2 regions of the Variovorax sp. GW460-12-1-14-LB1 genome follow, and region 2 is predicted to be linked to the other one. Evidence: predicted binding sites of a transcription regulator. Region 2 holds the regulator's gene; the other holds the start of a gene.
What was found. Region 2 encodes LexA, which represses DNA repair genes until DNA is damaged. Its sites were predicted from a motif close to ACTGTATNNNNATACAGT; they were not measured.
Positions count from the first base shown of each region.

Region 1: the regulator LexA is predicted to act here: its motif matches at 1,696-1,713, upstream of AC07Y4_RS27250 (ATP-dependent helicase).

Region 1 is NZ_JBWKYF010000074.1:13,883-17,290, reverse strand. It holds gene AC07Y4_RS27260 (YoaK family protein) at 1-456, opposite strand, end outside; gene corA (magnesium/cobalt transporter CorA) at 514-1,500, opposite strand; gene AC07Y4_RS27250 (ATP-dependent helicase) at 1,726-3,408, shown strand, end outside.
Region 2 is NZ_JBWKYF010000009.1:66,124-69,531, forward strand. It holds gene AC07Y4_RS07020 (D-2-hydroxyacid dehydrogenase family protein) at 1-562, opposite strand, end outside; gene AC07Y4_RS07025 (hypothetical protein) at 729-1,109, opposite strand; gene lexA (transcriptional repressor LexA) at 1,256-1,939, opposite strand; gene AC07Y4_RS07035 (asparaginase) at 2,013-2,999, shown strand; gene adk (adenylate kinase) at 3,030-3,408, opposite strand, start outside.

The DNA.
Region 1 (3,408 bases), on a different contig from region 2:
GCCGCCCGAGGTCTTCGACGCCACGGCGTTCTGCAGGCCCATGATGAACGACAGCAGCAGCACCGTGAGCGGCACCGCGAACGGCGTGGCCCAAGTCAGCGTGATGGCGCCGGCGAGCCCGAAGGGGAACATCAGCGCGGCCTCCAGCAGCAGCGGCAGCGCATACACGCCATGCAGCCGGTGCTGCCGCGCCCAGTTCACCAGCACCGCGCAGACCGCGGCGCCGCTCACGAACGCCAGGATCGCACCCAGCGCGTTCAGCAGCAGCGTGAGGTTGCCCAGCACCATGCCGTCCGCCAGCTGCGAGGCGAAGCCGGTCATGTGCGAGGTGTACATGTGCAGCACGAGGAAGCCGCCCGCATTGATGGCGCCGGCGTTGAAGGCCAGCAGCAGTCCGAGCGCGGTGTTCGTCGACGGCGCGCGGTGGCGGTTGGTGAGGAAACGAAGTCTGCGCACGGGGGGCTCTCCAGGTCAGCTGCCTGCCGGCAGCCACTCTAGCACCCAGTACAGCGACTACTTGAGCCAGCCGCGCCGGCGGAAGTACCACATCGGCACCAGCGCGCTGGCGGCCATCAGCGCGATGGCGTAGGGGTAGCCCATGGCCCAGTCGAGCTCGGGCATGAACTTGAAGTTCATGCCGTAGATGCTCGCGATCAGCGTGGGCGGCAGCAGCGCGACGCTGGCCACCGAGAAGATCTTGATGGTCTTGTTCTGGTTGATGTTGATGAAACCGACGGTCGCATCCATCAGGAAGTTGATCTTGTCGAACAGGAAGGCCGTGTGGTTGTCCAGCGACTCGATGTCGCGCAGGATCTGGCGCGCCTCTTCGAACTGCTCGGCGTTGAGCATCTTGCTGCGCATCATGAAGCTCACGGCGCGGCGCGTGTCCATCACGTTGCGGCGGATGCGGCCGTTCAAGTCTTCCTGCCGCGCGATGGCGCCGAGCACCTCGCCGGCCAGCTCGTCGCTGACGTTGCCCGACAGCACCTTCTTGCCCGCCACCTCGAGCTCGTCGTAGATGTTCTCCAGCGTGTCGGCCGAGTATTCGGCGTCGGCGTCGAAGAGCTTGAGCATCACTTCCTTGGCGTCTTCGATCAGCCCCGGTGCGCGGCGTGCGCGCATGCGCAGCAGGCGGAACACGGGCACGTCTTCGTCGTGGATCGAGAACAGCACGCCGCGGCTGCGCAGGTCGGTGTTGTGCTGGTTCAGGATGAAGGCGACGCGCACCGTGCGCGGGTCTTCGTCGTCGTCGATCAAGAAGTCGGAGCGGATGTGCAGCTCGCCGTTGTCTTCCTCGTAGAAGCGCGCCGACTCCTCGATGTCCTCGTCCATCGCGTCTTCGGGAATCGAGAGGCCGTAGTACTGCTTGATCCAGCGCTTTTCCTCGAGCGTGGGTGACTCGAGGTCGACCCAGATCGGCTGGAACTTGGAGAGCTCTTCGAGCGACTCGATCTCTTCCTGGACGAGGCGGCCGTTGGCGAGCGTAAAGATGTTGAGCATGGGCTCACTCCCGGGGGTGACTGAACGATGGGCGAGGGCGGGGCGCTTTCAATTCCCGCGGACCCGGCGTCAGTACATCACGCGCAGCGTCGCCAGGGAGTTGAAAGCTGCCGAGACGGGGCGGTTTCCAAGGGGAGTCTCCGGTTGCAGCGAGGCGCGATTATGTCACCGGCCACAGGGCGACAAGGCACTCGAACTGGACGGACATACAGTAAAGTCGTGCCCATGCAGACCCCTGCGTCCCCCGTTCTTTCCACCCCGCCGAAGACGCAAGCCGAGCGCCTGGCCGCGGCGCTTGCCGCGCTCAACGACGACCAGCGCGCGGCAGTCGAGCACGGCGTGGGCGCGGCGGTCGGCGCCGACCACCGGCCGCTGCTCGTGATCGCCGGTGCCGGCTCGGGCAAGACCAGCACGCTGGCGCACCGCGTGGCGCACCTGATCGCGGACGGGGTCGATCCGCAGCGCCTGCTGCTGCTCACCTTCTCGCGCCGCGCCGCGCAGGAAATGGAGCGCCGCGCAGGCCAGGTGCTGGCGCGCGTGCTGGGCCTGAAGTCGGAGCGCCCGCCGGCGCTGCCGTGGGCCGGCACCTTCCACGGCATCGGCGCGCGGCTGCTGCGCGAGTACGCCGCGCAGATCGGGTTGGACGAGAACTTCACCATCCACGACCGCGGCGACGCCGAAGACCTCATGGGGCTGGTGCGGCACGAGCTGGGCCTGTCGTCCACGGTCAACCGCTTTCCGCGCAAGGGCACCTGCCTGTCGATCTACTCGCGCTGCGTGAACACGCGCGCGCCGCTGGCCGCCGTGCTGAAGGACAGCTTTCCCTGGTGCGCCGAGTGGGAGGCCCAGCTCAAGACGCTGTTCGGCGCCTACGTCGAGGCCAAGCAGCAGCAGAACGTGCTCGACTACGACGACCTGCTGCTCTACTGGGCCGAGATGGTCGCCGAGCCCGCGCTGGCCGCGCACGTCGGCGCGCGCTTCGACCACGTGCTGGTCGACGAGTACCAGGACACCAACCTGCTGCAGGCCGAGATCCTGCGCGCGATGAAGCCCGACGGGCGCGGCGTGACGGTGGTGGGCGACGACGCGCAGTCGATCTATTCGTTCCGCGGCGCCACGGTGCGCAACATCCTCGACTTTCCCTCGCAGTTCTCACAAGAGGCGCGCGTCGTCACGCTGGAGCGCAACTACCGCTCGACGCAGCCGATCCTCGACGTGTCGAACCGCGTCATCGCGCAGGCCGCCGAACGGCATGCCAAGACGCTGTGGACCGACAAGCCCTCGGCGGGCAAGCCGGTGCTGGTGCTCGTGCCCGACGAGGCCGGGCAGGCGCGCTGGGTGGCCGACAAGATCCTGGCGCACCGCGAAGGCGGGCTGGCGCTGAAGTCGCAGGCGGTGCTGTTTCGCACCTCGTCGCACAGCGCGGCGCTCGAGCTGGAGCTGGCGCGGCGCAACATCCCGTTCGTGAAGTTCGGCGGGCTCAAGTTCCTCGAGGCCTCGCACGTGAAGGACCTGCTCGCGGTGCTGCGTTTCGCGCAGAACCCGCGTGGGCGCATGGCGGGCTTCCGGGTCACGCAGCTCATTCCGGGCGTGGGCCCGGCCACCGGCACGCGCCTGCTCGACGCGATGGACCAGGCGGCCGACCCGGCCGCGGCCGTGCGGGACTTCGTGCCGCCCTCCGCAGCGCGCGAACAGTGGGCCGACTTCGCCCAGGCCTATGCCGCCTTGCGCGCGCCGTCGCTGCAGTGGCCGGCCGACGTGGAGGTGGCCATGCAGTGGTACCAGCCGCACCTGGAGCGGCTGTACGAAGACACCTCGGGCGTGCGGCGCGCCGACGTCGAGCAACTGGCGCGGCTGGCGGCCGGCTATGGCTCGCGCGAACGCTTCCTCACCGAACTCACGCTCGAC
Region 2 (3,408 bases):
TGGCCTCGCGGCCCCAGATCACGACCTGCATGCCGAAGGCCTGCCCATAGCGGGCCACCAGCTGGCCGATGCGGCCGTAGCCCCAGATGCACAGCGTCTTGCCCTTGAGCACCGAGCCCACGCCGAAATTCGGCGGCATCGACGCCGACTTGAGGCCCGACTGCTGCCAGGCCCCGTGCTTGAGGTTGCTGATGTACTGCGGCAGGCGGCGCATGGCCGCCATGATCAGCGCCCAGGTGAGTTCGGCGGGCGCCTGCGGCGAACCCGAGCCCTCGGCCACCGCCACACCGCGTTCGGTGCAGGCCGTGACGTCGATGTGGCCGCCGACGCGACCGGTCTGGGAAATCAGCTTGAGCTTGGGCAGCTTCTCGATCAGCTGGCGGGAGATCTGGCTGCGCTCGCGGATGAGCACGATGACGTCCGCATCCTTGAGGCGAACCGACAGCTGACCGATGCCTTTGACCGTGTTGGTGTAGACCTTGGCGGCGTAAGCGTCCAGCTTGGCAGCGCACTGCAGCTTGCGCACGGCGTCCTGGTAGTCGTCGAGGATCACAATGTTCATGGCATGCCATTGTGCCTCGCAGCATCGGCACGTCGCACGTGTGAACGTTTGGATACCCGGTGCCGGATGGCGCCCGGGAGGCCTGTTTCAGGCCGATTCCAGTGAATCCGCCGTGCGCATGAGGGTGCGCAGAGTGCGCAGGCACGGCGGGTTCGTTGGCACTTTCTCAGTGCAGGTGGCTGGGGCGGGGCGCGCCGCTGCCGGTTTCCGCGGCTTCCAGCGCGGCGAGCCGGTCGAGTTCGGCGCACACGTCGGCCATGCGGCCGGAAATCACGACCCGGTTGGCGCAGCCGCGCTGCGAGCCTTGCCGGTCGACCACGCGGACCACGCGCAGCGGGCGGGCGGGCGTGGCGGCGGACGGTGACGCGGCCGGCGCCGGGCTGCCAGCGGTGCGTGCCGTGCAGGCCGGGCGAATGGCCACGTAGCGCAGGCCAGCGGCAGCGTCGCCGCTCTCACCATGCGACGGGCGGCGGGCGGGCATCCAGCGGGTGGCCAGCGATTGCAGGGGCGACCAGAGGTCGGCGATGGCGAGGAGGGCGATTCCCATGTGAACTCCAAAAAAGTATGAGGTTGAACACAGGCAGGATTTCTTGAATCGGCCACGACAGGGTGATGGCGACTTCGCGCCATACGCCCGCCACCTGTCGCGGCCGGATGAGGTGCGTGCTGCTGGCAGCACGCAGGCCCGGGGGGCTACATCAGCATCGTGTTGCGGATGAGGCCGACCGCGAGGCCTTCGATCTCGAAGGGCTCGCCGGGCTGGACGATGATGGTCGGGTAGTCGGGGTTCTCGGCGTGCAGCTCGATCACCTGCTTGTTGCGTTTCAGGCGCTTCACGGTGACTTCTTCGCCCAGGCGTGCCACCACGATCTGGCCGTTGCGCGCTTCCTTCGTGGCCTGCACGGCGAGCAAGTCGCCGTCCATGATGCCGGCGTCGCGCATCGACATGCCGCGCACCTTGAGCAGGTAGTCGGGCTGGCGCTGGAACAGCGTGTTCTCGACGTAGTAGGTCTGGTCGACGTGCTCTTGCGCAAGGATGGGCGAACCCGCCGCCACGCGGCCGATGAGCGGCAGCGCGAGCTGGGCCATGCCGGGCAGCGAGAGCGAGAACTGGTTGCCTTCGCGGTGGCGCGTTTCGTGGAGCGAGCGCAGCGCATCGCCCTTGAGGCGGATGCCACGCGAAGTGCCGCTGACGAGTTCGATCACGCCCTTGCGGGCCAGGGCCTGCAGGTGCTCCTCGGCGGCGTTGGCCGACTTGAAGCCCAGCTCGTTGGCGATTTCGGCGCGCGTGGGCGGCGCACCGGTGCGTGCGATGGCGCCCTGGATCAAGTCCAGGATCTGCTGCTGGCGGGCGGTAAGCTTCACTGCGAACTGCATAGTGGTTTCCTTGCGGCACTGGCTAGATATCCAGTACCTGTATTTTTAACCAGTTTTCAAAAGTTGACAAGCCATGACTCATTCCTCTTCGTCCGAGACGCGCCGCGTGGTCGTGCTGGGCACCGGCGGCACCATTGCCGGCAAGGCCGCCAGCAGCGGTGACAACATCGGCTACACCGCCGGACAGGTGGGCGTGGCGGACCTGCTGGGCGGCATCGAGGCGCCGGCCGGCGTGGCGCTGGTGGCGGAGCAGGTCGCGCAGCTCGACAGCAAGGACATGGACGCCGACACCTGGCGCCAGCTGGCCGCGCGTTGCGCGCACTGGCTGGCGCAGCCTGATGTGGCCGGCATCGTGATCACGCACGGCACCGACACGCTGGAGGAAACGGCCTTCTTCCTGCACGCCGTGCTCGCGCCGGCCAAGCCGGTGGTGCTGACCTGCGCGATGCGCCCGGCAACGGCCCTGTCGCCCGACGGTCCGCAGAACGTGCGCGACGCGCTCGCTGTGGCCTCGACGCCCGGCGCACGGGGCGTGACGGTGGTGTGCGCGGGAACGGTCCACAGCGGTCTCGATGTGCAGAAGGTGCACACCTACCGTCTCGATGCCTTCGCGTCGGGCGATGCGGGGCCGGTCGGCTATGTGGAGGAGGGCGAAGTGCGGCGCGTGCGTGCGTGGCCGCAGGGAGCGCCGTTCGATGCGGCGCGGCTGGAGGCGGTATCGAAGCCGTGGCCCCGCGTCGAGATCGTCATGAGCCACGCGGGCGCGAGCGGTGCGATCGTGGAGGCGTTGCTGCTCCCGTCGGCTGAGCCCTTGCGCGGCCTGGTCGTGGCCACGACCGGCAACGGCACCGTGCACCACGCGCTGGAAGCCGCAGCGCTGAAGGCGCAGGGCGGTGGCGTGTCGGTGCTGCGCGCCACGCGCTGTGCCAACGGACGCATCCTGCCGAAACCCGGTGACGGGCTGCGGGATGCGAGCGCACTCACGCCGGTGAAGGCGCGGGTCGCGCTGGTGCTGGAACTCTTGGGAGTGGCCGCCCTGCCGGAGGCGGAGGGCGGCTAGGAGAAAGAGGCTGACGAATCAGCCTCTGAATCAGCTGTTCAGGGCGGCAAGCGCGCGCTGCGTGATCTCGTCGACCGTGCCCACGCCCTGGATGGCGCGGTACTTCGGCGCGGCGGCCGGGTCGGTCTTGGCCCAGGCCGAGTAATAGTCGACCAGCGGACGGGTCTGCTGGCTGTAGACGTCGAGCCGCTTGCGCACGGTCTCTTCCTTGTCGTCTTCGCGCTGGATCAGCTCTTCACCGGTCACGTCGTCCTTGCCTTCCACCTTCGGCGGATTGAACTTGACGTGGTAGGTGCGGCCCGAGGCCGGGTGCGAGCGGCGGCCGCTCATGCGTTCGATGATGTCGCCGAAGGGCACGTCGATCTCGAGCACGTAGTCGAGCTTGACGCCGGCCGCCTTCATGGCGTCG